One region of the Promicromonospora sukumoe genome, then DNA from elsewhere that is predicted to be linked to it. Evidence: predicted binding sites of a transcription regulator. Region 1 holds the regulator's gene; the other holds the start of a gene.
The links. Region 1 encodes LexA, which represses DNA repair genes until DNA is damaged. Its sites were predicted from a motif close to TCGAACANNTGTTCGA; they were not measured.
Positions count from the first base shown of each region.

Region 2: the regulator LexA is predicted to act here: its motif matches at 6,662-6,677, upstream of FHX71_RS15595 (HNH endonuclease signature motif containing protein).

Region 1 is NZ_JACGWV010000001.1:975,372-990,270, reverse strand. It holds gene FHX71_RS04415 (helix-turn-helix domain-containing protein) at 1-200, opposite strand, end outside; gene FHX71_RS04410 (DUF5302 domain-containing protein) at 391-744, opposite strand; gene nrdR (transcriptional regulator NrdR) at 804-1,286, opposite strand; gene FHX71_RS04400 (LysM peptidoglycan-binding domain-containing protein) at 1,427-2,038, opposite strand; gene lexA (transcriptional repressor LexA) at 2,231-3,046, shown strand; gene FHX71_RS04390 (L-lactate dehydrogenase) at 3,185-4,171, opposite strand; gene FHX71_RS04385 (ATP-dependent DNA helicase) at 4,330-6,435, opposite strand; gene FHX71_RS04380 (carbohydrate ABC transporter permease) at 6,581-7,486, opposite strand; gene FHX71_RS04375 (carbohydrate ABC transporter permease) at 7,488-8,456, opposite strand; gene FHX71_RS04370 (ABC transporter substrate-binding protein) at 8,464-9,837, opposite strand; gene FHX71_RS04365 (glycoside hydrolase family 13 protein) at 9,937-11,595, opposite strand; gene FHX71_RS04360 (LacI family DNA-binding transcriptional regulator) at 11,683-12,699, opposite strand; gene hflX (GTPase HflX) at 12,849-14,390, opposite strand; gene FHX71_RS04350 (hypothetical protein) at 14,576-14,899, shown strand, end outside.
Region 2 is NZ_JACGWV010000001.1:3,513,256-3,528,154, forward strand. It holds gene FHX71_RS15560 (Nif3-like dinuclear metal center hexameric protein) at 1-419, opposite strand, end outside; partial or broken gene FHX71_RS15565 (S-ribosylhomocysteine lyase) at 498-947, shown strand; gene mtnN (5'-methylthioadenosine/S-adenosylhomocysteine nucleosidase) at 1,121-1,906, shown strand; gene FHX71_RS15575 (LysR substrate-binding domain-containing protein) at 2,052-2,957, opposite strand; gene FHX71_RS15580 (aspartate aminotransferase family protein) at 3,040-4,347, shown strand; gene FHX71_RS29330 (bifunctional 3'-5' exonuclease/DNA polymerase) at 4,436-6,550, opposite strand; gene FHX71_RS15595 (HNH endonuclease signature motif containing protein) at 6,951-8,405, shown strand; gene FHX71_RS15600 (hypothetical protein) at 8,525-10,615, opposite strand; gene FHX71_RS15605 (VWA domain-containing protein) at 10,612-11,847, opposite strand; gene FHX71_RS15610 (DUF5682 family protein) at 11,844-14,899, opposite strand, start outside.

The sequences.
Region 1 (14,899 bases):
TCGGCGTCAGCGGCGCAGGCCTCGAGCCACTCACGCACGTCCGCGTCGGCAAACAGCAGGTGGCGTCCGACCTTGTAGGCACGGGAACCGCGCCCGTGCTTGCGCCAGGTGTGCACGGGCGTGGTGCGAAACACGGTGCAGAGCTCGTCGAGCGTCCACATCGGCGTCCGGTCAAGCGGCTGGCCCTGCTTCGTTCCCATGCATGTCAGGTGGGGCAGTCCGGCCGACCACACCTTGTACTGGTGGTCACGATTGGGCAGCCATCGGCACCCCAATCGTGACAGGAATCGTGACACTCTCATCGCACCGGCTTCCTCTCGGTGCTGCGCAAGTACGACAAAGGCCGCTGACCTGGTCGTTCACCAGATCAGCGGCCTCCACCACCGAGGATCAGCCGGACTTGCGGCGGAACATCTTCTGCACGGGGCCGGTCGTCTCCGACCCGTGCACCGCGCCCGTGTTCACGTCGCCCGCGGCGGTACGCCCGCGCGCGGCGTTCTTGCGGTCCAGCGCTTCCTTGAACCGCGCCTTCGCGTCCGTGCTCGGCGCGGTCGCGGCCTTGGGCGCCTCAGCGTCCTGAGCCACTGCCTCCTCGGCATTGGGCTTCTCGTCCGTCACACCGATCACCTCCTCCTGTTTCGGGGGTCCCTCGATCGGGTCCGTCGTCGGCCCCAGCCTGCCCCACGGCACGCCGGGGTGCCAATCGCTTTTCGTCCCCACCAGCGGTTCGACGACGTCGACCACAGCACCTGCTGCCAAAGCCGGGCCGATCCTGGCAGCAACCGCTGTGATCAACACGTGGGCTAGGCCTGGGCCGCCGCGCGGTCCGCCTCACGTTCGGCGCGCTCGGCGCGGAGCGAGGTGATGGCGCTCTCGAAGTCCTCGAGCGAGTCGAAGGACTGGTAGACGCTGGCGAACCGCAGGTAGGCCACCTCGTCGAGCTCGCGCAGGGGGCCGAGGATCGCGAGGCCCACCTCGTAGGCGTCGATCTCGGCGCTGCCGTTGCTGCGCAGGGTCTCCTCGACGCGCTGCGCCAGGATCGCGAGGTCGTCGTCGCTGACCGGCCGGCCCTGGCAGGCCTTGCGCACGCCCGCGGCGACCTTGTCCCGGCTGAAGGGTTCGGTGGCGCCGGAGCGCTTGACCACGGAGAGGCTGGCGGTCTCGACGGTCGTGAACCGCCGGTTGCAGTTCGGGCACTGCCGCCTGCGCCGGATCGACAGGCCGTCGTCGGCGGTCCGCGAGTCCACCACGCGCGAGTCGGCGTGGCGACAGAACGGGCAGTGCATGCTCACTCCAGCGTGGTCGGCCACGGACCGGAGACATCCGGTCGCGCCCCGACCGTAAGCGGGCAAACCACCCCCATGCAACATCGCCGCAACATTTGACGGCGAATCGTGGCCTCTGGCCACTTTCGGGGTGCTTCCCGTCACTCCTTCGGGAGCAGGAGCAGCTCGCCGACACGCACCGTGGCCGACGACATCTCGTTCAGGTCCTGCAGCCGGGCGACGGCCTGCCGCACATCCTCGCCGGGTTCCGCGACCTCCTGGGCGAAGCCCCAGAGCGTCTCCCCCGGCTGCACCGCGTGCACGCGCACCTCGGTCGGCTCGCCCGGGGCGCTTGCGACGGCGGTCGCCCCCCACGTGACCATCGGCGCCACCAGGAGCATCGCCAGCAGGACGAGCACGGCCCGGCCGCGGCGCGTCAGCCGCAGGCCGGCCAGGCCGAGGCGGTCGGCGAGCGCGGACCGGTCGGTGGCGGGGTGATGAGCCTGCCGCGCGTACGCCTGGTGCGGTGCGTAGGACTCGCGGGGTGCATGCGACCGGTGGGGCGCGGAGCCCTGGCGGGGTGCGTGTGCCTGGCGGGGCTCTCCCGTCCGGCGCGGTCCGTGCGCCGGGGCGGCCGCGCGATGCTCGGCCGGTGCGAGCCTTCGGCCGGCCGGGTGCGCCGGGCTCGGCCGGTACGCCCGCACCGTGGCACTCGTTCCGGACACCTGCCCGTACGCCGGGGTGTACTGCCGCAGCGGGATCACGTCCCCCATGGCCCCTCCTCGAAAGACGATTCGAACTCTTGTCCGTTCATACACACGTTCGTCGAACGCTCGTACCATTGTGTAGCACGGGACACCGCCCGTGTCGAGACACGCTCGAACATTCGTTTGAGCCGAGCACATTTGTGATCTAGAGTGGGCAGCGCACAGGAGAACATTTGTCGGAACGGGAGGGGCACGGGCATGACGGGACGGGACGGGACCAGCGACACGAGAGCCGTCGACACGGCACTCTCGGGTGTCGCCACGTTGGACGCGCCGGGCGACGGGGCGGTCGCCGACGTCCACGCGATCTCGCCGGCAGACCGCCTCACCGAGCGGCAGCGCCTCGTGCTGGACACGATCCGGCAGTCGTTCGAGACGCGAGGCTACCCGCCGTCGATGCGTGAGATCGGCGAGGCCGTCGGGCTGGCCAGCCCGTCGAGCGTCAAGCACCAGCTCCAGATGCTGGAGAAGAAGGGCTTCCTGCGCCGCGACCCGAACCGGCCGCGCGCCATGGAGCTCGTCGAACCCCTGGCCGAGCAGGTCGAGAAGCCGACGCGCGGCGAGATCCACTGGCCGGAGCCGCGACGCAGCGGCCAGGTCCACTGGGGCGGTTCCGTGCCCGACGACGCGAGCACCCCGCCGCCGTCGTACGTGCCTCTGGTCGGCCGCATCGCGGCCGGTGGCCCGATCCTCGCCGAGCAGGTCGTCGAGGACGTCTTCCCGCTCCCCCGCCAGCTCGTCGGTGACGGTGAGCTGTTCCTGCTCAAGGTCGCGGGCGACTCGATGGTCGACGCCGCGATCTGCGACGGGGACTGGGTCGTGGTGCGCCGCCAGAACGTGGCCGAGCAGGGCGAGATCGTCGCCGCCATGATCGACGGCGAGGCCACGGTCAAGACCTTCAAGCAGACCGACGGGCACGTGCTGCTGCTGCCGCAGAACCCGGCCTACGAGCCCATCCCGGGTGACGAGGCGCAGATCCTGGGCCGCGTCGTCGCGGTGCTGCGGAGCCTCTGAGCACGAAGGTCTCGACAGGCTCGACCAGCGATTCGACAGGCTCGACCAGCGAAATGCTGGTCGAGCCTTTCGTTTGCCGGTCGAGCCTGGTCCCCCGCGGGTCGAGCCTGACCCCCCGCTGGTCGAGCTTGTCGAGACCTAGAACCCGAACCGCTTCTGTACCGCGCGCACGCTCTCCGCGGAGGCGCGCAGGCCGGCCAGCTCGTCGTCGGACATCGGCACCCGCACCGGGTCCGCGACCCCACGCCGGTCCACGAGGGACGGCACGGACAGGCACACGTCGCTGATGCCGTAGTAGTCGTCCAGCAGCGAGGACACCGGCATGATCCGGCGCTCGTCCTTCAGCACCGCCTCGATGATCCGCGTGGCGGCCAGGCCGACGGCGTAGTTGGTGGCGCCCTTGCCCGCGATGATCCGGTACGCCGAGTCGACCACCTCGTGGTGCACCTCGGCGCGGACCTCGGCGTCCAGGGGCGCCGCACCGCCCACCGGCACCCAGTCGAGCAGCGGCACGCCGCCGATCGAGGCCGAGCTCCACAGCGCGATCTCGGAGTCGCCGTGCTCCCCGGCGATGTAGGCGTGCACGTTCCCGACGGCGACGCCGCACCGCTCCGCGAGCACGACCCGCAGCCGGGACGAGTCGAGCACGGTGCCGCTGCCGAAGAGGCGCTCGCGCGGCAGGCCCGAGATCTTCAGGGCCGCGTAGGTCACCACGTCCACGGGGTTGGTGACCATCAGGTACGTCGCGTCAGGCGCGGCCTCGACCAGGCCCGGCAGGATGGTGCGCATCAGCCCGATCGTCGCCTCCGCCAGGTCGACGCGGCTCTGGCCCGGCTTCTGCTTGGCCCCGGCGGTCACGACCACGACGTCTGCCCCCTCGCACACCGCGGGGTCGTCCGAGCCGATGACGTGCGCCTGGGACGTGAACATCAGGCCGTGCTGCAGGTCGAGCACCTCGGCGTCGACCTTCTGCCGGTCGATGTCCAGCAGGGCGATGGTGCGCGCCGAGCCGCGGGTCAGCGCGGCGAAGGCGAGCGTCGAGCCCACGGCCCCGGCACCCACCACGGCGATCTTGGTGGTCCGGGAGCCGGCGGGCTGGGCGGGGACGTCCGGGATGACTGCCATGACCTCAGGCTAGGCGCCGAGGCCCCCGTCGCGTGGGCTGACGCTCCTCTCCTTTGAGACCTAAGTTTCTCCGCTTTGGGCCGCCCCAAAGCGGAGAAACTTAGGTCTCAAAGGAGAGGAGCGTCCGCGCGACGCCCGTGGGACCCGCGCAGCGACGGCTACGTGTCGAGCCGGGCGAGCGCCGCCCGGACCAGCTTGCCGTCGGTCGTGGGCCAGAACCCGGGCATCGACCGGGTCAGGAACGACGCGTACCGCGCCGTCGCGAGCCGCGGGTCGAGGACCGCCACGACGCCCCGGTCGTCCATGCTGCGCACCAGACGGCCGGCGCCCTGCGCGAGCAGCAGCGCCGCGTGCTGGGCCGAGACCGCCATGAACCCGTTGCCGCCCGCCTGCTCGATGGCCCGGGCGCGCGCCGCCTTGACCGGGTCGTCGGGCCGCGGGAACGGGATGCGGTCGATGAGCACGAGCTGGTTCGACGGCCCCGGCACGTCGACGCCCTGCCACAGGGACAGGGTGCCGAACAGGCAGGTCGCCGGGTCCTCGGCGAACTCCCGCACCAGCGTGGGGAGCTGGTCGTCGCCTTGCGCGAGGATCGGGAAGTCGAGCCGCTCCCGCATCGCCTCGGCGGCGGCGTTGGCCGCGCGCCGGGACGAGAACAGGCCGAGCGTGCGCCCGCCGGCCGCCGTGATCAGCTCGGCGATCTCGTCGAGCTGCGCCTCCGTGGTGGGCTCGCGGCCCGGGGCGGGCAGGTGCCGCGCGATGTAGAGGATGCCCTGCTTGGGGTAGTCGAACGGGCTGCCCGCGTCGAGACCGTGCCACGGCGGGGCGTCCTTGCCGTTCAGCCCGAGCGTGCCGGCGACGGCGTCGAACGTGCCGCCCAGCGCCAGCGTCGCCGAGGTGAACACGCCCGTCGACTCCCCCAGCAGGTGGGTACGGATCAGGCCGGCCACGTGCAGCGGCGCGGCGTGCAGGCGCGTCACGTTGTCGCCGAACCCGCCCCACCCGTTGTCCGGTCGCGAGCACCACAGCACGTCGGCGGTCGTGTCCTGCGCCGCCATCCGCTCGGCCGTCTCGAAGAGCTGGAGCACCGCGCCCTGCGCCATCTTCAGGCCCGGGTCGGGCTGGCCGCCGTCCTTGCCCTGGGGGCCCTTGCCGCCCTCGGGCTTGAGCGTGCTCAGCACCTCGCGGGCCGCGTCCCGCACCGCGCCGACCGCCAGGCGCAGCTCGTCCGGCAGGCCGCTCGGGAACCGCTCGGCCGGGGCGGTGACCAGCAGCGTGCCGAGGCTCTGCGCCGCGGCGTCGAGCGTGTCCGTGTTGGTCCCGGCGTGCCGGCGGGCCAGCCGCGCCGCGCTTTCCACGGACGCCATGGACAGGTCGACGGTGGCCGACGACGTCACGCGGTCGGTGAGCTCGTGCGCCTCGTCGACCACCACGACGTCGTGCTCCGGGAGCACACCCGGGCTGCCGGTCGCCGCGATGCCGAGCATCGCGTGGTTGGTCACGACGACGTCGGCCTCGCGCGAGGCCGCGCGCGCCTTGTCCGGGAAGCACTCGGAGAGCATGGGGCATTTGCCGCCCAGGCACTCCATGGCGGTGACGGACACCTGCCGCCAGGCCCGCTCGGGCACGCCGGGCACCAGGTCGTCCCGGTCGCCCGTCTCGGTCTCGCCCGCCCACTCGTGCAGGCGCCGGACGTGGTCGGCGAGCGAGGCGCCGTCGTCCCGCCGCCGGGAACGCGCGGCCCCGCCCGAGGCCTCCTCCGTCTTGGGGTGGTCCTCCCCGCCGGGCAGGTCGAAGAGCGTGGCCTCGTCCTCCGGATAGCCGCCGCCCACCTTGTGCACGCACAGGTAGTTGTGCCAGCCCTTGAGCAGCGCGATGCGGGGCTCGCGCGGCAGCCGCGGCGCCACGGCCTTGGCCACGAGCGGCAGGTCGCGGGTGATGACCTGGCGCTGCAGCGCGAGCGTCGCGGTCGAGATGATCACCTTGGACTGCGCGGCCACGGCGTGCCGGACCGCGGGCACCAGGTAGCCGAGCGACTTACCGGTACCGGTGCCGGCCTGCACCAGCAGGTGCTCACCCTTGTCGATCGCCTCGCCGACCGCGACGGCCATGCGGTGCTGGCCGTCTCTGCGCCCGCCACCGAGCTGTCCGACGGCGAGGTCGAGCAGCTCCTCCACCTCGGGGACCTCGTCGGAATCGGTGCTGGCGGGCGGTGCGTCGGGAAGGCTGGTCACACGTTCGATCCTAGGCCGGACCACCGACATCCACCCGCCCCGTCCACAGGTCCGGCGCGGGTCCCGGGCAGGCGCCGACGAGCGTCCGGAGACGGATCAGTCACGCATCGGCCCAGGTCAGGGGCACCCGGCGTCGGGCCAGGTCAGGGAGACCCGGCCCGACGCGCCGTCGGGCCTACCCCTTGACCGCCCCGCCCAGGCCCGCCCCACTGAGGAACAGGCGCTGGAACGCGAGGAACAGCGCGATGGGCAGCACCGTCGAGATCGCGAGCGCCGCGAGGAACACGTCGAGCTCCAGGTAGGGCGCGATGGCGGGCAGGCGGACGGACAGGGGCTGGTTGTCCGGGTCGGGCAGCACGAGCAGCGGCCAGAGGTAGTCCTTCCAGGCGGCGATCACGGCGAACACCGAGACGACGCCGAGGATGGGCTTGGACATGGGCAGCACGATGGACCACAGCAGCCGGAAGGGTCCGGCGCCGTCGACCCGCGCGGCCTCGAAGATCTCCCGCGGCAGGCCGTCGAAGAACCGTTTGACCAGCAGCACGTTGAACGCGCTGGCGCCCATGGGCAGCCAGACCGCCCAGAACGTGTTGAGCAGGCTGATGTGCAGGAGCGGGATGTCGAGGATCGTCAGGTACAGCGGGACGAGCAGGACGACCGCCGGCACGAAGAGCGTCGCGAGCACGAGGCCGAAGATCAGGTTCCCGTACCTCGGGCGCAGCACGGACAGCACGTAGCCGCCCGTGGTCGCGACGAGGAGCTGGAAGAACCAGGCGCCCACCGCGAGGATCAGCGTGTTGACGAAGTAGTGGTCGATCTCGGCCCGGCCCCAGGCGGTGCTGAGGTTGGCCCAGTCGATCCCGTTCGGGAACAGGCCGAGCGGCTGCCGCAGGGTGTCCTGCGTCGGGGTGACGGCGGCCTTGGCGAGCCACAGGATCGGCCCGAGCCCGGCGAGGACCAGGGTGAGCAGCAGCCCGCCCTGGAGCAGGCCGAGCGAGCCGCGCACGCTGGGGCGGCGCCGGTCGTGCGCGGAGACGATGCCGCGCTCGGCCACCGCGACGGCTGATTTCTTGGCTGCCATGTCAGCTGCTCCAGGGTCGGGTCACGCGGAAGTAGACCGCGGACAGGACGGCCAGGACGCCCGCGAGCATCAGGCTCAGGGCGGTCGCGGCCCCGTAGTTGCCGCCGAGGCTGCTGCCGAACGCGTAGTCGTAGATCAGCATCAGGACCGTGAGGGTCGCGTTGTTGGGCCCGCCGCCGGTGAACAGGAACGGCTCCAGGAACACCTGGGAGGTGCCGATGACCTGCAGGATCAGCGTGATGAACAGGACGCCGCGCAGCTGCGGCAGGGTCACGTGCCAGATCTTGCGCCACACGCCCGCGCCGTCCACCTCGGCCGCCTCGTAGAGCTCGGTGCGGACGCCGACGAGCGCGGCGAGGTAGATGATCACGGTCCCTCCGGCCGCGGCCCAGGTCGCCTCCAGGACCAGGGACGGCATGGCGCTGTCCGCGTTCTGCAGCCACGGGAAGGGCCCGAGGCCCACCCAGCCGGCGATGGTGTTGAACACGCCGGTGGGCGAGGCGTCGTAGAAGAACTTCCACAGCAGCACGGCCACGACAGGCGGCACGACGACGGGCAGGTACGCGAGCGCCGAGAACAGGCCGCGCATGCGCCGCACCTCGCTCATCAGCACGGCGGCGGCCAGCGGCAGCGGGTAGCCGAAGACCAGCGCGAGCAGCGCGAACCAGAGCGTGTTGGTCACGGCCTTGCCCAGGAGCGGGTCCTGGAGCACGAACACGAAGTTGTCGAGCCCCACGAACTCGGGGGTCGAGATGAGGTTCGTCTCCTGGACGCTCATGACGAGCGCCCGGCCGATCGGGAACCAGGAGAACACCCCGAAGACCAGGATCATCGGCAGGGCGATGATCAGGGTGCTGAGGCCGCCGTCGCGCAGCCAGTCCCGGGGCGTGCGGCGGGCACGCGGCCGGGGTCCGGACGACGACGGCCGCGGGGCCGTCGTCGTCCGGAGCGGGCTGGACAGTGTGGTCATCGCCAGGTCAGCTGCGGTCGAGCAGTCCCTGGACCTGGGTCTGGGCGTCGGCGAGGAGCGCGTCGATGTCCGCGTTCTCGTCGGTCAGCACAGCCTGGACCACCGGGTCGAGCGCCGCGTACACGTCCTGGGTGGCGACGGCGGGCTCGGGGATGACGGGCTGGTCGAACATCTGGTCCGTCATGGGCGCGAAGTTCTCCAGCGGGACGTTGACGAGGTCCTTGATCCAGCTCTGCTGCTGCTCGTAGGTCTCGCGGTCGAAGATCGGCAGGGCGGGGGCGCCGACCGGCTGGTCGGTCTCGGCGGCGACCTCGGCCTCGGCGACCGCCTGCTCCTCGACGGTCAGCTTGGAGATGTAGTAGAAGTCGATCCACTTCACGGCCGCGGCCTGCTCGGCGTCGGAGGCGGCGGAGCTCACCGCGGCGAGCGTGCCGCCGCCGAGGGTGCCGGCGTCGGCACCTTCCAGGGGCAGCACGGTGACGCCGTACTCGTCCGGGTTCATCTGGTTCTGCGTGAACAGGTTGGGGTAGTTGGCCCCGCCCGAGACGTACATGCCGATCTTGCCGGCGGCGAAGTCCTGGTTGATGGTGCCCCAGTCGTACAGGAAGCTGGAGCCCATGGAGTTGTCCTCCCAGCGCATCTCGCGCAGCATCTCCAGGGCCGCGACCGTGGCGTCGTTGTCGACGGTCGCGGTGATGTCGTCGCCCTCGCCCTCGACGACGCGGCCGCCCAGCGCGTAGGTCTCCGTGGTCAGGATCCAGCCGCCGGTGTTGCTCTGCGTCATGTGGGCGTAGCCGGCCTGGCCGGTCTTGTCCGCGATCGTCTTGGCGGCCTCGCGCACCTCGTCCCAGGTGGCCGGGGGGTTGTCCGGGTCGAGGCCGGCCTCCTCGAACAGCGCCCGGTTGTAGTGCAGGCCCTGGTTGTAGGCGGCGATCGGGACGGCCCACATGCCGCCCTCGGCGTCCTGGCCGGCGGCGGCGATCGTGGGGTTGAACTGGTCGGCGTACGGCAGCTCGGCGACCAGGTCGCTGACGTCGGCGATCTGCCCGCGCTCGATCAGCGCCCGGCCGTCCGTGAACGGGATCGGGAAGACGTCGGGCAGCGTGCCGCCCGCGAGCTCGGCGGCGAACGTGGTGCCGGACCAGGTGAACTCCTTGGTCTCCACCTGGATGTCCGGGTTGGCCTCCTCGAACTGCGCGATGCGCTCGTCGAACGCGTCGATCGCGGCCTGCTCCAGGCCGGCGTCGATGGAGACCTCGATCGTCACGGGGCCCTCGGGCTCGTCCGCGGCGTCCGAGGACGAGCCGCAGGCGGTGAGGGTCCCCGCGAGCGACAGGACGCCCACCAGGGCGAACGCCGCGCGCTTGTTTGCTGACTTCATTGTCACTCCTTGGTCGTGTGCCGCTGGGTCGGCACGTCTGGGGGAAAGGTCGTTCCCGGCCGGGTACCGGAGATCCGGGTGCCGACGATCAGGACGGGATCAGGACGGCAGGCCGAGCCAGACAGCGATGTCCGGTCCGACGGCGCCGTCGACGGGGCCGCTCGCCAGGAGCACCGTGGCCCCGGCGGGCAGGGGGACGGGGTTCGTCCCGAGGTTGACGACGCAGGCGAGGCCCGCGCCGCGAGCGAAGGCGAGGACGTCGTCCCCGCCGAGGTCGAGCCAGGTGAGGCCCTCGGTGTGCAGCGCCGGGAGCTCGCGCCGCAGGTGGAGCAGGCGCCGGTAGAGCGCCAGCATCGAGTCGGCGTCGCCGTCCTGGGCCTCGACGGAGCGGTCCGCCCAGCCGGCGGGCTGCGGCAGCCAGGGCGCGGCGCCGTCGTCGGGCCCGAAGCCCAGGCTGGTGCCGGTACGCGCCCACGGGAGGGGGACGCGGCAGCCGTCGCGGCCGGGGTCCACGCCCTCGGAGCGGAAGTGCATCGGGTCCTGGATCAGCTCGCGCGGCACGTCGGCCTCGGGCAGGCCGAGCTCGTCGCCCTGGTAGACGTACAGCGCGCCCGGCAGCGCGGCGGTCAGCAGGGCCGCGGCCCGCGCCCGGCGCGTGCCGAGGTCCAGGTCGGACGGCGTGCCGAAGCGCTTGGCGGCGAAGTCGAAGGACGAGTCCTCGCGGCCGTACCGGGTCACGGGCCGGGTGACGTCGTGGTTGGAGAGCACCCAGGTTGCCGGCGCCCCGACGGGGGCGTGCGCCTCCAGCGTGGTGCGGATCGACTCGCGCAGCTCCTTGGCGTCCCAGGGACGGGCCATGAAGTCGAAGTTGAACGCGGTGTGCATCTCGTCGGGGCGCAGGTACTGCGCGAACCGCTCCTGGTCCGCGAGCCACACCTCGCCCACCAGCACGCGAGGCTCCGCGTAGTCGTCGGCGACGCGGCGCCAGCCTCGGTAGACGTCGTGGATCTCGTCGCGGTCCAGGTGCGGGTGCTCCCCCGGGCCGGGCGTCGCGGGCACCTCGGGCAGCGCCGGGTCCTTGATGATGAGCGCCGCGGAGTCGATCCGGATGCCGGCCGCGCCGCGGTCGAACCAGAACCGCAGCACGTCCTCGTGCTCCTGGCGCACGTCGGGGTGGTTCCAGTTGACGTCCGGCTGCTCCGGCGTGAACAGGTGCAGGTACCACTGGCCGGGCGTGCCGTCCGGGTTCGTGGTCCGCGTCCACGTGTCGCCCTGGAAGCTGGAGACCCAGCCCGTGGGCATCTCGTCGCCGCCCGGGCCCTTGCCGTCGTCGAACCAGAAGCGCTCGCGCTCCGGCGAGCCCGGGCCCGCCGCGAGCGCCGCCTGGAACCACTCGTGCTCCGAGGAGATGTGGTTGGGCACGACGTCGACGATGGTGCGGATGCCCAGCTCGCGGGCCTCGGTGATCAGGGCCTCGGCGTCCGCCAGCGTGCCGAACGCCGGGTCGATCGTGCGGTAGTCGCGCACGTCGTAGCCGCCGTCGGCCAGGGGCGAGGCGTACCAGGGCGTGTACCAGATGGCGTCGACGCCGAGGTCGCGCAGGTACCCGAGCCGGGAGCGGACGCCGGCGAGGTCACCGGTGCCGTCGCCGTTCCCGTCCGCGAAGCTGCGGGGGTAGATCTGGTAGATCACGGCGCTGCGCCACCAGTCGCTTGCTGCGGGGCGCGGCTCGAGGGGCGCGTCGGACGTCGTCGTCATGTCGTGAACCGTAAATCACATGACAACGACCGCGCAAGAACTCGACAGCTACTTGATGAAATTGTGACAGCGCTCGGTGGCGCCAGCTCAGCGGGCGGCCACCTTCGCCGAGGCGGTGGAGGCGCGCACCACGAGCTCGGGCTCGAACAGCAGCTCGTCGCGGGCCACGTCGCCGCCGCCGATCAGCGCGGACAGCAGGTCGACGGCGGCGCGGCCCATCGGCTCGATCGGCTGGCGCACGGTGGTGAGGGCCGGGTCGGTGGAGTTCATCAGCGCGGAATCGTCGAAGCCCACGACGGACACGTCCGCCGGGCAGGCCAGCCCGGCCCGGCGCACCGCCCGGATCGCGCCCAGGGCCAGGGGGTCGCTCGCGCAGACGATGGCCGTGGCGCCGCTCTCGATGAGCCGGTTCGCCGCGGCCTGGCCGCTCTCCAGCGAGTACTGCGAGTGCACGACGAGCTCGGGGTCGAGCTCCAGGTCGTTGCGCTGTGCGAACCGCTGGGCGGCGGCGAGCTTGCGCTCCGAGGGCACGTGGTCGGCCGGGCCGAGCAGCAGGCCCACGCGCTGGTGCCCGAGGGACGTGACGTGGCCCATCGCCTGCTCCATGGCCACGAGGTCGTCGCAAGCCACGCGGGGGAACGCGAGGTCCTCGATCGAGGCGTTCATGAGCACCACGGGCAGGCCCAGGTCCTCCAGGCGCCGGTAGTGCGCGTGGTCGGCCTCGCGCTCGGCGTAGAAGCCGCCCGCGAAGATCACCCCGGAGACCTGCTGCTGGAGCAGCAGGTCGATGTACTCCGCTTCGGTGACGCCGCCGGCCGTCCGGGTGCACAGCACCGGGGTGAACCCCTGCTGGGCCAGCGCGCCGCCGATCACCTCCGCGAACGCGGGGAAGATCGGGTTGACCAGCTCCGGCAGCACCAGCCCGACGAGCTTGCCGCGGCTGCCCCGCAGCTTGGTGGGCCGCTCGTAGCCCAGCACGTCGAGCGCCGTGAGCACCGCGTCCCGCGTGCCCTGGGACACCCCGGGCTTCCCGTTGAGCACGCGACTGACCGTCGCCTCGCTCACGCCGACCTTCTTCGCCACATCCGCCAGCCGTCTCGACATGCGTCGATCCTAGCCACGGAGAACGCAAACTGCTTGCAGGGGTTGCAGCGGACTGCAAGTGGCTTGCGTAGCACGACAGCCCCCGGAAACGTGTCAGACGCCCAGGTCCCTCGGGGGACCTGGGCGTCTGACAGGTGGTGCGGGAGGGGTCAGTGCGCGACGGCGACCTGACGCAGCTCCGTGGCAAGCTGCTCGTCCACGCGGCCACGCAGGTGCGTGCCGGCGGCGACGTGCTCGGTGAGCTCGATGTCGCCGTGCTCGTGCACCCGGTGCACCAGGTCGCCCCGCTCGTACGGGACCACCAGGTCCACGTGGACGCCCGGCCGCGGCAGCTCGGCCGCGATCCGTGCGCGCAGCTCGGCGATGCCCTCGCCGGAGTGCGCGGAGACGACGGCGGTGTGCCGCTCGCGCCGCTGGATGCGGCCGACGACCGTCGGGTCGGCGACGTCGGCCTTGTTCAGCACCACGATCTCGTGCACGTCCTCGAACGCCGGGATCTCGGACAGCACCTCGCGGACCGCCGCGATCTGCCCCTCCGGGTCCGGGTGGGACGCGTCGACCACGTGCAGCAGGATGTCGGCGTCGCCGACCTCCTCCAGCGTGGACCGGAACGCCTCGACGAGCTGGTGCGGCAGGTGCCGCACGAACCCGACCGTGTCCGTGAAGGTGTAGACGCGGCCGTCCTCGGTCTTCGTGCGCCGGACCGTCGGGTCCAGCGTGGCGAACAGCGCGTTCTGCACCAGCACGCCCGCGCCGGTCAGCGCGTTCAGGAGCGACGACTTGCCGGCGTTGGTGTAGCCCGCGATGGCGACCGCGGGGATCGCGTTGCGCTTGCGGCTGAGCCGCTTGGTCTCGCGCGCCGGCTTCATCCCGTTGATCTCGCGCCGCAGCTTGGCCATGCGGTCGCGGATGCGCCGCCGGTCCAGCTCGATCTTGGTCTCACCGGGACCACGCGAGCCCATGCCGGCGCCCGCGCCGCCCACCTGGCCACCGGCCTGGCGGGACATCGACTCGCCCCAGCCACGCAGGCGCGGCAGGAGGTACTCGAGCTGGGCGAGCTCGACCTGGGCCTTGCCCTCACGGGACTTCGCGTGCTGCGCGAAGATGTCCAGGATCAGCGCGGTGCGGTCGACGACCTTGACCTTCACCACGTCCTCCAGCGCACGGCGCTGGGACGGGGCGAGCTCGCTGTCGACGATCACGGTGTCCGCGCCGGTCGCGAGCACGACCTGCGCCAGCTCCAGTGCCTTGCCGGAGCCGAGGTACGTGCCGGGGTCGGGCTTCTGCCGTCGCTGCAGCAGGCCGTCGAGCACCTGGGAGCCGGCGGTCTCGGCCAGCGCGGCGAGCTCGCGCAGCGAGATCTCCGCGTCGCGGGCCGCGTGCTCGCCGCCCGAGAACAGGCCGACCAGCACGACCCGCTCCAGGCGCAGCTGCCGGTACTCGACCTCGGTGACGTCCTCGAGCTCCGTCGACAGGCCGGCCACGCGGCGCAGCGCGGTGCGCTCCTCGAGCTCCAGCTGGTCGCCGTCGGCCACGGTGTGCACCGTTCCGCCGTCGGCACGTGCGGTCCCCGCCCGAGCGAGAACCCGTGCCACGACATCGTTCGCGATCGCCTGGGCGTCTGCCTGGGCCGCGCGGAGTTCGGGCGTCTCCTCTGCGGGGAGCTCGGGCTCTGTCGGGGTGTGGGTCATGTATTACCTAACTCTCGATGGTTCGTGCTCGTTACAACAAGTTTCCCACGCCTGAAAGTCCCGCGGCTATGTCTTTCCCCAACCGGCTGCCGTGGTGGTAGGGCCTGTGGACAACCAGCGCGGGCCGACGGCGGCCGCTAAGACTTGGAGGACGACGACCACCACACGCAGGGGACGGTACGACCATGCCCGAAGAGACCGAAGGACCCGACCGGACGGGCCGCCCATGGACCGACGAGGAGACCACGCGGATCGTGGCCTGGGTGCGCGACGGCGCGGACGAGCACACCGTCGTCGCCCGTTCCAGACGGAGCGGCACCTCGGTGGTGCACCGGATGCGCCGGATGCTGCCGCTGGAGCACCGCTCGTGCCCCACCGACATGGTGGTGGCCGCGCTGCGCGGCCACCTGCGCGACCCGGACTACGACTGGCGGGCGACCATGCTCCTGACGCCGCCCCCGCGGCCGGTGGTCCGCCCGCCCGACATCGTGCGGACCGGCGTGCCCGGG
Region 2 (14,899 bases), 2.5 Mb from region 1:
GCGAGGGCGTCGGCGACGCCGCGCGGGGCGGCGTCGGCGTTGGTGTGCGCGACGTGCAGGGCGCAGCCGCCCGTGAGCAGCCGGTGCACCACGGAACCCTTGAAGGTCGTGGCGGCCACGGAGCTGGTGCCGCGCAGGAACAGGGGGTGGTGGGTGACCAGCAGGTCGGCGCCCCAGTCCAGGGCCTGGTCGACGACGGCGGACACCGGGTCGACCGCGAAGAGGACCTTGCGCACCGGGGCGGCCGGATCGCCGGCCACGAGGCCGACGGCGTCCCACCCCTCCGCCGTCGACGGCGGGTAGAGGCCGTCCAGGGCGCCGACCACCTGGGCCAGCGTGGGCCGCTCGTCGGACGGGGCGGCTGGGCCTGGGTCGGCCGTGGCCGGGACGTCGGGCGCGGGGGTGTCGCTGCTGCTCACGCGAAGCAGCGTAGTACGCGGCCCGGAACGGCATAGGCTCTTGCCGTGACCGAGTCAGCTTCCTCCCCAGCGCCCCGTATGAACGTCGAGTCCTTCAACCTGGACCACCGCGCCGTGGCCGCGCCGTACGTGCGCCTCGCGGACCGCAAGGAGCTCCCGCACGGCGACGTCATCGTCAAGTACGACGTGCGGTTCACCCAGCCCAACGTCGCGCACCTCGAGATGCCCACGGTGCACTCCCTGGAGCACCTGTTCGCCGAGCACTCGCGCAACCACTCCGACGCCGTCCTGGACTTCTCCCCCATGGGCTGCCAGACCGGCTTCTACCTGATGCTGCAGGGCGAGCCCGCCTACGACGACGTGCTCGCCCTCATCGACGCGACCCTGCGCGACATCGTCGCGGCCAGCGAGGTACCCGCCGCGAACGAGGTGCAGTGCGGCTGGGGCGCGAACCACACGCTGATCGGCGCGCAGGAGGCGGCCTCCGCGTTCCTGTCGGCCCGCGGCGTGTGGTCGGAGGTCTACGCCACGGAGGCGCCGGGCGACGCCTCGGCCCGGGACGCCGCCGCCCGCGACGCGGCCGTCCGTGAGGCCGCAGCCCGAGACGCTGCCGTCGGCATCAACCGGCCTGGCGCGCCGCTGCCCGGCACCCCGATCGACGGTTCGCCGCTGACACCGGAGCAGACCGGCGGCGCGGACCGGTGAGCGCCGAGCACACTGGTGTTTCCGCCGTCGGTCCTGCTGATGGTCCTGCTGATGTTGCTCCCGTCGCCGTCGTCCTGGTCGCGATGGACGACGAGGCCGCGCCGTTCCTCTCCCTCGCGTCCGACGTCGGGGAGGCCGAGCGGGTCGGCCTCGCCGAGCAGCGCCTGATCACGCTGGGCGGCCGGACCGTCCTCCTGGTGCGCAGCGGCATCGGCTTCGTCAACACGACGTCCGCCGCCGCGGCCGCGATCCTCCGGTACGGCACGGGCGTGCCGCTGATCAGCGCGGGCAGCGCCGGTGGTCTCGGCAAGGACGTCGCCGTGGGCGACGTCGTGGTCGGCACCCGGCTCGTCAACGCGGACGCCGACGCGCGCGCCTTCGGCTACGTGCTCGGCCAGGTGCCGGGCATGCCGGAGGCGTACGACGCCGCCCCCGCGCTCGCCGACGCCGTCCGCGGCGGGGCAGGCACGGTGGCGGGGACAGGCACTGGCACTGGTGAGCAGCAGGTGCTGCGCGAGGGCGTCATCGGGTCCGGCGAGAAGTTCGTGACCACCGACCTGGCACACCAGCTCCGCTCCGACTTCCCCGACATGCTCGCCGTCGACATGGAGTCCGCCGCGCTGGCCCAGCTCTGCCACAACTTCGGCGTGGACTTCGTCTCCGTGCGGGCCGTGTCCGACCTGTGCGCGCCCGACGGCACCGAGTTCCGCACCCACGTGGACGACGCCGCGCACCGCTCGGCGTTGGTCGTCACCGCGGCGATCGGGCTGCTGGGCGGCTGATCCGGGTTCCGGCGGGCGGCGCGACGGCGTCGAGCTGCGGCGTCGAGCTGCCAGGGCACTGTGCCGCTGAGCGGCGTCGGGCCGCGCCGTCGGGCCGGGCGTCGTCGGGCCGCGTCGTCGGGCCGGGCGTCGTCGGGCCCCTGCCCTACGCGGCGTCGGTCTCGCGCGCGCCCGCCCGGAGCCGCGCCACGGCGTGGCCGAGCAGCGCGGCCCGGCGGGGGTCGCGGCGGGCGTGCACGACGATGCGCCGCGCCACGGCCGGCCGGACCACGGGCCGGGCGACGAGGCCGTCGGGCAGCCGGGTGACGGCCAGCCGTGGGAGCACCGTCACCCCGATGCCCGCCGCCACCAGCCGGAGCGCCGCCCGGTGGTCGTCCAGCCGGGCGGCGAACCGCGGGATGAACCCCGCGGCGTTGCACGCCGACAGCACGATCTGCCCGATCGGGCTGTCGTAGATGTCGTAGTCGATCCAGGGCTCGCCGGCGAGGTCCCCGAGGCTGACCTCCGGCTCGGCGGCGAGCGGGTGGGCCTCCGGGAGCACGGCGACGAAGCCCTCGACGGTCAGCTCGTGCCGCGCGTACCCGTCGAGGTGCACCTCGGTGCCGCCGGCGGGCTCGGTCCGGACATCGAGGTCCGGCAGGCGTCGTCCGCGCCCGTCCACCGGCTCGTTCAGGCTGATCTCGACGGTGAGGTTGGGCTGCAGCGCGCGCACCGCCCGCACGACGGCGGGCATCCACTGCTCGGCGGCCGACGCGAAGCAGGCGACGGCGAGGTGCTGCCCCTGGCCGCCGCGCAGGTCGGCGACCACGCGTTCGAGGCGGCCGAAGTCGGCCAGGAGCGCCTGCGCCTGGTCGGCGAGGTGCCGCGCGTCGTCGGTGGCGACGATGCCGCGCCCCTGCTTCTCGAACAGGACGAGGCCGGTCTCGCGTGCGAGGGCGCTCATGTGCTGGCTGATCGTCGCGGGCGAGTAGCTGAGGTTCCGCGCCGCCTGGTTGATGGAGCCGGCCGCCAGGACCGCCCGCAGGATCTCGAGTCGTCGGGGGTTGAGCATGACGTGACTGTACGGGCGTCGCGAACGGTCGCGGGTTTTTGTTTGCTTGTCCTGATCCTTGCGGGCGGCCGAGGATGGCGGCATGACGTTCCGTGACATGACGTTCCAGGACGAGGCGGACCGCCTTCTGATCCGCTACGGACCCAGCTTCAGCCCGCGGCTCATCGAGCGCGCGGAGGGGGCGTACGTCTACGACAGCGAGGGCACGCCGATCCTCGACTTCACGTCGGGACAGATGAGCTCGATCCTCGGGCACGCGCACCCGGACATCGTCGCGACGGTGTCGTCCGCGGTCGCGTCGCTCGACCACCTGTTCAGCGGCATGCTCAGCGCCCCCGTGCTGGGGCTGGCCGACCGGCTGACGGCGACACTGCCCGACGGCCTGGACAAGGCGCTGCTGCTCAGCACGGGCGCGGAGTCGAACGAAGCGGCGATCAAGCTGGCCAAGCTCTTCACGGGCCGCTACGAGATCGTCTCGTTCGACCGCTCGTGGCACGGCATGACCCAGGGCGCGGCGTCGGCGACCTTCTCCGCGGGGCGCCGCGGCTACGGTCCGCCGACGCCGGGCAACCTCGCGCTGCCGACGCCGAACGCCTACCGCTCACCGTTCCGGAACGGCGACGGCTCCTACGACTGGGAGGCCGAGCTCGCGTACGGCTTCGCGCTGGTCGACCAGCAGTCCGCGGGCAGCCTCGCGGCATGCGTCGTCGAGCCGATCCTGTCGTCCGGCGGCATCATCGACCTGCCGCCGGGGTACCTGCGCCGGCTCAAGGAGATGTGCGAGGAGCGCGGGATGCTGCTCATCCTCGACGAGGCGCAGACCGGCCTGGGCCGCACCGGCACGATGTACGCGTTCGAGCGCGACGGCGTTACCCCGGACCTCCTGACCCTCTCCAAGACGCTCGGCGCCGGGCTGCCCGTGGCCGCCGTCGTCACCAGCGCCGAGATCGAGCAGGTCTGCCACGAGCGCGGCTTCCTCTTCTACACGACGCACGTCTCCGACCCGCTGGCGGCCGCCGTCGGGCTCACGGTCCTCGACGTCATCGAGCGCGAGGGCCTGGTCGAGCGGGCCGCGCGGCTGGGCGAGCAGCTCACCGGGCGGCTGCTCGCGCTGCGCGACACGTACGACGTCGTGGGCGACGTGCGCGGGCGGGGCCTGCTGCAGGGCGTGGAGCTCGTGCAGGACAAGGTGAGCAAGGCCCCCGCCGACGCGCTGGGCAACGCCGTCACCGCGGCCTGCCTGGACCGCGGCCTGCACATGAACATCGTGCAGCTCCCGGGGATGGGCGGCATCTTCCGGATCGCGCCGCCGCTGACGATCAGCGAGGACGACCTGCACGGCGGCGTGGACATCCTGGAGGCGTCGCTCAAGGAGGTGCTGGACCGGTAGGTGCTGGGCTGGACCGGGCTGGGCTGGACCGGGCTGGACCGGGCTGGGCTGGACCGGGCTGGGCTGGACCGGCAAGGCTGTCGCGGCCTCAGCCCTTCGCGTCCGCGTAGCTCTCGGTCACGGCGACGCTGAGCGGGAAGTCGACCGGGAAGTCGCCGAACAGGAGCCGCCCGGCCTCTTCGGCGGCGGCCCGCACCTCCTGCGCGACGACGTCGGCGAGCGCCGCCGGGGCGTGCACCACGATCTCGTCGTGCAGGAAGAACACCAGGTGCGGCCGGCGGTCGAACGGCGCCGGGGCGAGGCCCGGCACGGCGTCGTCGGCCGTGACCTGGCCCAGTGCCCAGAGCCGACGGCGGATGGACGCGATCCAGCACAGCGCCCACTCCGCCGCGGTGCCCTGGACCACGAAGTTCCGGGTGAACCGCCCCCAGGAGCGGGTCTGGCTGCGGGCGCGGGACTGGGCGTCGGCGCCGGCGTCCTCGTCGAACGCGGAACCTTGCACGGCGGCCCAGGAGTCCCCGGGCCGCGGCGAGCTGCGGCCGAGTCGGGTGGTGACTACCTCGCCCCGTTCCCCCGCCCGCGCCGCGCGTTCGACCAGTTCGATGGCCTGCGGGAACGCGCGCGCGAGCCGCGGCAGCACCTGGGCGCTGACGCCGGTGGTGCCGCCGTACATGGCGCCGAGCATGCCCACCTTCGCGTGCTCGCGAGAGTCGACGGCGCCGGTCGCGACGATGCCCGCGTACATGTCGGTGCTGGCGCCGTCCTTGGTGCGTCCGGCGGCAGCCATGCGCTCGTCCCGGGCCAGTGCGGCGAGCACGCGGGGTTCGAGCTGGGCGGCGTCGGCGACGACGAAGGTCCAGCCGGGGTCGGAGACCACCGCGCGCCGGACGTTGTGCGGGAGCTGGAGGGCGCCGCCGCCCGTGCTGGCCCAGCGTCCGGTGACCACGCCGCCCACGACGTACTCCATGCGGAACCGGCCGTCGGGAGCCCAGGTGTCGAGCCAGTTCCAGCCGTTGGCGGTGTAGAGGCGGTAGAGGCTCTTGTACTCCAGGAGCGGCGCGATCACGGGGTGGTCGAGCTTCTCCAGCTCCCACTTGCGCAGGCTGCGCGCGCCGACACCGGCGTACTCCATGGCGCGCAGCAGATCGGGGTGAGAGTCGGGGTTGAGCGTGGGCGGGGCGTCCAGCGCGGTCCGGATCTGCTGGGCCAGGGCCTCGAGCTTCGCCGGACGTGCGCCCGGCCGCGGACGCGGGCCGAGCGCCTCGGTGAGGATCTCGTCGTGGATGTCGCCGCGCCACGGGAGCCCGGCGTGGTGCATCTCGGCGGCGGCCAGCGCGCCCGCGGACTCGGCGGCGAGCAGGAGGCGGAGCCGGCCCGGGTCGGTGCTGTCCTTGATCGCGCGGAGCTGGGCGGCCAGCTCCGCGACGGGGTCGAGCGGGTCGGCGGGTCCGGCGGTGGTGCCGGCTGATGCGGTGTCGGGGGCATGTCGATCTTGGCCCCGTCCGTCTCGGCCCCGTCCGTCTCGGCCCCGTCCGTCTCGGCCCCGTCCGTCTGGGCCCTGTCCGTCTCCGCCTCGCCCGTCTCTGCCCTGTCCGTCTCCGCTCTGTCCGTCTCTGCCCTGTCCGTCCCGGCCGAATCCGCCTACGCCGTACCCGTCCCGGCCGGGCCCGTCGTCGCCCTGTCCGAATCCGCCCCGCGCCTCGCGTGCCGCGCCGCCTCGGGCCGCCGCATGGGTGCCTCCCGCGCCTGAACCCGCGTGTCCGCGTCGGCCAGCCTCCGGCCGAGCCGGAGGAGCTGTCATCTCGCCGAGGTCGAAGAGCGGCTCGGCACCGGGGTGCCGGTCGGGCCGGACCAGAGCGGCCGCCGTCGGGCCGCCCGGGGGCGGGACGGCGGGCAGCCGGTCCCAGGCCGTGGGCCCGGCCTCGGCGAGCGCCGTGCGCGCCGACAGGGCCGAGGCCCGCAGCACTGCGTGCGCGAGCCGGAGATCGTGCGCGCGGTCGAGCCGGACGCCCTCGGCGAGCAGCCCGGGATACCAGCTGTTGGTGTCGTCCCAGGTCCAGCGGACGTGGGCTGCCTCGTCGACCACCACCTCCTGGGCGAGGGCGGTCGCCTCGACGACCCGCGGTGCGCCCTCGGGCACGCCCGTGTCGGACACCGGCCGCAGGCCGATGCCGGAGCCGTCCTGCGAGACCACCGTGTGCATGGGTCCAGTCTGCCGTGCACCACTGACACTCGGCGGACGACCTCCACCGCCTACCGAGCTCCCCACGGCTCCTCGATGAGTTATCCACAGATCTCAAATCCGCCTAGAAGCACGCACGAATGTTCTATACCGTCGTTCGTGTCGCCGGCAGCAGGCCGGAACGACGGATCGAGGGGGTGGACCGATGGTGCTGGCACAACCGACCGCGACCACCGAAGGCGCACGCTCGCTCGAGGAGATCCTCACGGACCTCCAGACCGTGGCGAGGGAGCTGATCGGTGCAGCAGGCCCGACAGCTCTGGACGAAGCGGCCTTGGGCGGCGGTACCGGGATAGGCGTGCGCCTCACGGCGGCCTCACCGCTTCTGCGCGCCGTCTGCTCGCAGCTGGACATCCTCCGGATGACCTGGCTTCCTCGCATCGAGTCGGACGGGATGTGGGCTCTCGACGGCTCGCGCACGTTCCGGACGTGGCTCGCCCGCCGGGAGAAGGTGACCATGCGCACCGCGAGCCGGGACACGCTCACCGGTGAACGGCTGCTGGAGCACCTTCCGGCCACGCTCGCGGCTGCCCTGAGCGGACGGCTCGGGATGGACCAGGTGCGAGCCATGGTCGACGTCGGCCCGACGTCGGACGACCGGCGCAGGGCACTCGTCAGCCCGGTCGATCCGCCTGGGCCGGCACTGCCCGGCGTCGCGTCGACCGAAGGTCTCGACGTGCCAGGTGTGGACGGCGGCGACGACCCTGCGTCCGACGACGGAGACGCCGCAGGAGATCCTGCGGGAGGGCTGGCCGGAGACCGGGCGTGCGACCTGGCGGGCGACGGTACGGATGACGTTTCAGGCGCTGCGGTTCACGGCCCGACCGGGGAGGAGGTGCTTCTCGACCTGGCCGACCTGCACGGCCCCCTCGTGTTCCGGCGGTTCGTGGACCGGTTCGCCCGCGTCGCCGACCCGGAGTCCGACGAGCGGGGGTACAAGCAGGCCTCCGAGCGTGAGCACCTCGACGTGGCCAAGACCTTCGGGGGCTACCACGTCAGCGGATTCCTGACCGACGAGCACGGCGAGGCGCTGCAGACCGCGATGGACTCGGTGATGGGAGCTCCCACGCCGGGCGACGAGCGCACACCCGGACAGCGTCGTGCCCAGGCGCTTGCCGACCTCGCCCGCACGACGCTCGACAACGGCCTCACGGGAACCGGCGCGGCCGTCCGGCCGCACCTCACCGTGACCGTGTCGTGGACGGAGCTCGCACGCCTGACCGGTCGGTCCCACCCGGCCGGTGAGCACACCGGGCAAGAGCCGGCCGAGCACGAGCACACGGGGCACGAGCACCACAGGGACAAGCGCACCGGCCGCGGGCACGCCGGGGAGGAGCCGCCAGGCCTGACCGACGTCACCGCGGCACCCGCAAGATTCGGCATCTCCGCGTCACTGGTACCGACCGCCACCCTGCGGCGCCTGCTCTGCGACTCCGCAGTGACCCGGGTGGTGTTCGGCCCGGATGGCCAGGTGCTCGACGTCGGACGAGCGCAGCGCACCGTCACCGGGCAGATGCGCCGGGCGGTGATCGCCCGCGACAAGCATTGCGTCTACGTCGACTGCACCCAGCCGCCCGCACGCTGCGAGGTCCATCACGCCGAACGGCACTGGGCCGACGGCGGAGACACCAGCGTGCGGAACGCGGCACTGCTGTGCTGGCACCATCACGACCTCGTCGACAGGACCGGCATGACCATGCGGTGGACCGGGAACCCGGACGGCGCCCGACACTCGGGCTGGACCCTCGTCGACCGGCACGGCCGTGAGCTCGCTCCGGCGGGCACCCCACCCGGTGCGACCTGGCGGCGAACATGACCCGCGCGTGCGACCGACCCGCCAAGCGACCCACGAGGCAGCCGACCGGCGACCAATCGCCCTGCCGACCGAACGTGCAGGTCTACAGAGTGGTTGGTCGCCGGGCGGCACCCTCGCGGTCAGCTCGCGACGTCCGCCACGGCTCGGGCCCGGCCCACGACGAAGGCCGCGTGCAGTACCGCGGGCGGGGTCAGGTCGCCGGCCAGCAACTCTTGAGCCGTGCGCTCCAGCGTCGCCAGGCCGAGGTCCCGGGCCAGGACGCGCGCCTGCTCGACGTCGGACCGCTGCCGGGTGGTCAGCGCCGGCCGGCCCGTGGCCGCGGCGGCCAGCAGGACGTCGCCCAGCAGCAGCGTGACGCGACGCACCGGGGACGGCGGGGCGGCGGGCGGCCGCACGGTCTTGGCCGACGACGCCTGCGCCTTCAGCTTCTTCAGCCGACGTCGCCAGAAGTCCCAGTAGGTGGTCTCGAGCGACCACGGGGGCGTGATCGTGGGGCTGACCAGCCTGATCGCGCTCTTGTCCCGGACGAACAGGCCGACCGGCTCGTCCCGGTCCTCGCGCCGCTCGATCGTCACCGCCACCAGTTTGGACCGCACCGACAGCAGCGTCTGGACCGCCTGCTCGCCCGAGACCGGCAGGCGCAGCAGCCGCGTCTCGCCGTCCGACGTGACGACCGAGAGCGTCAGCTCCTGCCGCACCTCGTCGATGCCGACCTCGCCGACGTCGCGGACCAGCACCAGCCGGACGTTCGCCGGACGCCGTCCGAAGCCGACGACGTCGCGCGGCTGCACTCCGGCGCCGGTGCGCTCGGCGATCACGCGGAGCTCCTCGAGGTCGAACCCGTCGCCCTCCAGTCGCTGGAGCACCGGGGTGCCGCCGGCGCCGAGGCCGCCGTCGGGCTTGGTCCGCACCTTCGTCAGGGCGAACGCGCCCTCGCACAGCGTGCTCAGGGACCTGTTCCACAGGAGCGGACTGGTCCAGCTCCGCTGGAACCTCGGGTCGGTGCCCGACGGGCGGCCCGTCACGAGCTGCCGCACCTGGCCGGAGCCTGGCACGGAGGAGGCGCCCGCCTCGGTCTCGGCGTCCCAACCCAGGTACGCCAGACCGCGCGATCCGCTCTGCGACGTCCACCACCGGGCCCCGAGCGGGACCCAGCGCGGGACGTCGACCTCGTCGTCCGCGCCCTTGCCGGCCTTGCCGGACCCGGCACCACGGCCCGGACCAGAGCTGGCCGACCCTCCGACGACGGCCGGCGCAGATCGGTTGGCAGACCCAGGCTTGGCGGGGTCTGCCAACAGCCCTGCACTGTTGTCCGACCCCGGGCCGTTGGCAGATGCCGCCCTGTCGGCCGCTGCCTGGGTGGAGCCGCCCGGCATCGTCCCGTCGACAGTCGGGTCCGTCGCGCGCTCCAGCACCTCGCACATCGCCCAGACCTCGGCGAGCGTGTCGAGCAGGTCCGACTCCGTGACGGCGTCGTCGCGGCCTGCGAGGCCCGCGACGAGGCCCCCGGTGACCTTGACGAGGCTGTGGAACCGCACGTTGCCGACCTGGTCGGACGCGACCTGGTCGAACCCGGCGACCCGCACCCGGCCTGCCAGCGCGGTCAGCGACTCGGCGTCGTCGGCGCCGAGGTGGGACAGGCCGCCCGACATGAGCCGCCCGACGACGTCGCGCACCTCCGCGAGCACCTCCCGGCGCCGCTTCAGCACCGCCGGGGACGGGGGGCGTGCCGCCGTTGTTCCAGGCTCACCCGGAACACCGGACCCGGCCGCCCCGCCGGCTACCCCACCGCCCGCCCGAGGCACGGACTGCGCCACCACCGGAGCGGAGCCGGACCCCGCAGTGCCGGACGATGCAGCACCAGAAGCCGCCGCACCGGAGGCTCCAGGATCGGACGTCGCAGCGCCCGACGCCGCAGCACCGGCCGGCACGTCGGGTGCGACCCCCGTCGCCCAGAGACAGGCGGTGAGGACGTGCTGGCACACGCCCGCCGTCGGGCAGTCGCACGCCACGGCGGCCGGACCGCGGCCGTCAACACGCACCGTGACGCCGGAGACGTCGAGGACGGCGCCCTTGGCGTCGTGCGACACCTCGGTCACGGTGTCCTTGCGGGCGCGGCGGAGCAGGCCCGCGTTGCCGAGCGCCTTGAGCGCGTCGTCGTCCAGGCCGGCGTAGGGCGCGGCCCAGGCGTAGGTCGTGCGGTCGCTCATGAGAGCACCTCCCCCAGCCACTCGGCGAAACGTTCGGGCGTGAGCGCGGCGACCTCCATGCCGCACTCCGCGAGATGGCGGGCCGTGCCCTGGTCGTAGACGGGTTCGGCCGCCTCGTCCAGGGCCGCGAGCCCGAGCATGGTGACGCCCGACGACGCCATCCGCCGCACGGTCGTCAGCAGGTTGGACACCGATCCGCCCTCGTAGAAGTCGCTGACCAGCGCGACGACCGTCCGCGAGGGGTTGCGGACCTGCTGCTCGGCGTGCCGGACGGCCCGCGCGATGTCGGTGCCGCCGCCGAGCTGCGCGGTCATCAGCACCTCGACGGGGTCGGCGGCCAGGTGCGACATGTCCACGACGGAGGTGTCGAACAGGTAGAGCTGCACGTTGATGCCGGGCAGGCCCGACAGGATTCCCGCGCACACCGCGGAGTACAGCAGCGAGGGAGCCATCGATCCCGACTGGTCGACGAGCAGGATGACGTCCCAGGTCAGGGTGCGCTTCGACCGGGCGGAGAAGCGGACGTCCTGCACCGTCATGCGACCCTCGGCGTCGACGCGGCCAAGGTTGGCACGCAGGGTGCGCTTCCAGTCGAAGTTGCGCGCGACCCGGTGCATCGACCGGCGCGACCGGTCGATACGGCCGTTGACCGCGGTGGTGAACCGGGGCCGCAGGCGCCGCACGATGTCGTCGACGACACGCTTGATGATGCGCCGCAGACCGGAGGCGGCCTGCTCGTTGAGAGCGCCGCGCACCTGGAGCATCGCGACGGCGAGCTCGCGCGACGGTTCGAGGGTCTCGAGCGCGGTCTCGTCCTGCAGCAGCTCGGTGAGGCCGTACCGGCTCACGGCGTCGACCTGCATGCGCTCGAAGGTCTCGCGCGGGAACAGGCTGCCGGCCTCGTTGAGCCAGCCGAGCGCGGTCACGTCGACGCCGTGCGGCTGGGACCCGCCCAGCCCCGCGCCGCCACCGCTGCGACCGCCGCCCTCGCCCGAGCCGCCCGGGCCCCGGCCGACGCGGTGCCCGCGGGCCGTGTACTCCCGGTCGTACAGGTAGCGCAGGGACCGCTCCAGCCCCTGGTCCTGCTGCCCGACCTGGAGCTCGTCGGCCGCGTACCGGCCGAGCACGAGGCGCCAGCGCCGCGCGGCCTCGTCGTCCGAGACCTCGTCCGACACCGATGGCGACCGGCCGGCGACGTCGGGACCGGGCGCCGCCCGATCGATCGCGCTCATGCTTCTCCTCCTGCGGCTTCTCGCGCCGCTGTTCTTGCTGCTGATCCTGCTGTTCCTGCTGTTCCTGCTGCTGTTCCTGATCCCACCGCCACAGCTGCTGCCGGCGCGGCTCCCGCAACACCTCCGGTTCCCGCGGCCCAGTGGGCCAGGCCGTCGCGCTCCAGCACGGCGGTCAGCTCCCGGTCCAGGAGCAGGCCGGTCGTCAGGTCGTCCTCCGACAGCGCGACCCGTACGTCCACCTGGTCGACGCGCGCCCCGGTCCGCTCCGCCACGCGCTTGGCCAGCCGGTGCGTCTCCGTCGGGCGCAGCCAGGTGAAGGCGCGCCGCAGATCCGGCAGTACCGCCAGGAAGGCGTCGCCCTCGAGCGTGCGCAGCGCGTCGTCGACGGCGTCGAACATCTCCGGCGTGTGCAGGATCAGGTCCGGCGCCGCGCGCATCACACCCCCGAGGAAGCGCACAGCCGCTCCCGGGTCGGCTCCCGCGGACAGGGCGCCGCGCACCCGGGTGACCAGGACGTCGTCGGCCACCTCGCCGTCGGTGAAGCCCAGGGCGAGCAGCGCGCCGGAGACGGCGGGTGCGGTGTCCTCGTCGTCGCGCAGGCGCGCGAGCTCGCGCTCGACGGCGATGCGGTTGACGGAGCCGACGCCGTCGGAGCTCGCAGCACCAATGTTCGCCGCGCCCGCGTTCACCGCGTCGGAGTTCGCGCTGTCGGCGGCGGCCGCGTCCCGCAGCAGGGAGCGCAGGCCGATCAGGGTGCCGATCGCGGCGTCCTCGTCCTCGGCCCGGACCTTGCCCAGGTCGCTGACCAGGTACGCCGCGGTGGCGAGCGCCTGGCTGACCAGGTCGAGCAGCTCGCCCGCGTACTCCTCGGCGCCCAGCTCGATCCTCGCCTCCCACAGGCCGAGCAGCCGGCGCGCACCCGAGACGACGGAGTCCACGTTGCGGTCCGTGTCGAGGGTGACGCGGAGCAGCGAGACGATCCGGGGCAGGTGCGACCCCATCCCGATCACCAGCGCCTGCGCGACGAGCCGCGCGAGTGCGTCGACCGACGCCGACCCCGTCCCCGAGGCAGCTCCCGACCCCGCCCCTGCTCCTGACCCAGCCCCAGCACCAGGCCCGGCAGCTGGCGCCGAGCTGGGGCCCGAGCCCGCGAGACGCGCTTCCGCCTCGGTCAGCCTGGCGACGGCGACCGCCTCCAGCGTCGCGCCGAGGTGCACCATCTCCACGAGCCGCGCCTCGACCAGCGGCGTCCAGCAGTACTGCCACTCCTCCGTGATCAGCCCGAGCCCGCGGCCGGCCACGTGGTCCGGACCCGAGACGAGCTGCCCGAAGCCGGCGCCGACAAAGTCGAGCAGCGCCAGCACCTGCCGCTTGGCGCGGTGCGACGCCGTCCGGCGCGCGTCGAGGCGCGCCGTGCGCGGCACCGAGTCGTCGATGGTGAGCTTTACGGCCAGTACCCGCTCGCGCACGTCGCGCACGAGCGGCGGGGAGGCGCTGCCGGGCGGCACGTCGCCCAGCGCCCGGCCGCCGAACACCTCGGCGATCGCGAGCCCCAACGGCCGCTCCGGCTCGCCCGGCCCGCCGACTCCGCCGTCGTCCTGCACGTAGCACGAACGCATCGCGTCCAGCAGGTCGGTGCGACCGGCGAACGCGCGCTCGCGCAGGTCAGCGAGCCGGGTCGCGGACGCCGCGGCGGCGCCCACCTGCGGCAGGCTCACCGCGTGGCCGCGCTCGACGGCGCCTCGGGCGACGTCGACCAGGATCTCCGCGGCGAGGGCGCGCGCGCCGACCGGGCCGGGCGCCGCGAGCGACGCGTCCCCGGTGCCGGAGGCCGCCGTGCCGGATGACGCTGTGCCCGATGACGCTGTGCTGGATGACACCGTGCCCGATGACACCGTGCCCGATGATGCTGTGCCGGCCGCCGCCGTGGCCGATGACGCTGCTCCGCCCTTCGCCGTGCGACGCTTCGCCGCCCCGCGCTTCGCCACGTCACCCTTCAGTGCGACGCTCTTCGATGCGTCGGCCTTCGCTGCGTCAGCCGCGAGAGCCGTGCGAAGTGCTGGGAATGTCTCGGTGTCGCCCGCCAGCTCGCGCAGGTGCGCCGCGTGCAGGCGCTCGTAGTAGCCGGGCGACGGCATGCCCGCGCCATAGCCGCGCAGCCCGTCGAGGCGCTCGTGGTCGTAGCGCACCAGCCAGGCCTCGCGGTGCTGCACCGGGCCGAAGCCACCCTCGGGCTGCCGGTCGCGGACCGGCGCACCCTCCGGCGCGCCGGACAGCGCCTCCACCAGGGCCAGCGTGTGGAAGGCCCCGGTCACGACGAGCACCGGGCCGACGGCAGCACCGTCTGCGCCATCTGCGCTCTCGGCCCGGGCATCCACCCCTGCCTCAGCCGACAGTGCTGCTTCTACTACTGCCTCCCCGATGCGGGCCGACATCCGGGCCTCGCGGTCCAGGGACCCGTCGGCGGCGAGGACGCTCTCCTCGTAGTCGAGTCGGGCGAGCGCAGCCCAGGCGAAGACGTCGTCGAACACCGCGCGCCAGTCGGCCAGCTCGGCGCTGCGCCGCGACTCGAAGAGGTGGTCCCACACCTCGTCGTGATCGCGGCAGCCCAGCCGGCGCGCGAGCGTCGCGACCGCCTCGGAGTGCGCCAGGTACCGCTCGGACATGAGCGTCCGCGCGAAGGGGTCGGGCTGCTCGTCGAGGCCCGACGTCGCGCCCGGCTCACCCGGCCCCGACACCGCGCGCTCCGCGGCCGACCGTTCCCCGAAGGACCGGTCGATGAACCTCAGGTCCGCGCCGACGTCGCGGCCCGCGTGCAGGGCGACCCACTCCGGGGAGAAGGACGCGAGCGGGTAGAACCCCGCGCCCTCCCCGCGGTCGCCGTCGCCCTGCGCTCCGGGCTTCGCACCCGAGCCCGACCCGGAGCCAGACCCAGCACCCGAGCCCGAGTCACCGAGGCTCAGCACCGCGATCGGCGGGCGGGTCGCCTCGTGCAGCAGGTCCGGGATGAGCCGCGTGAACTCCTCCGGCCCCTCGATGAGGACGGCCGACG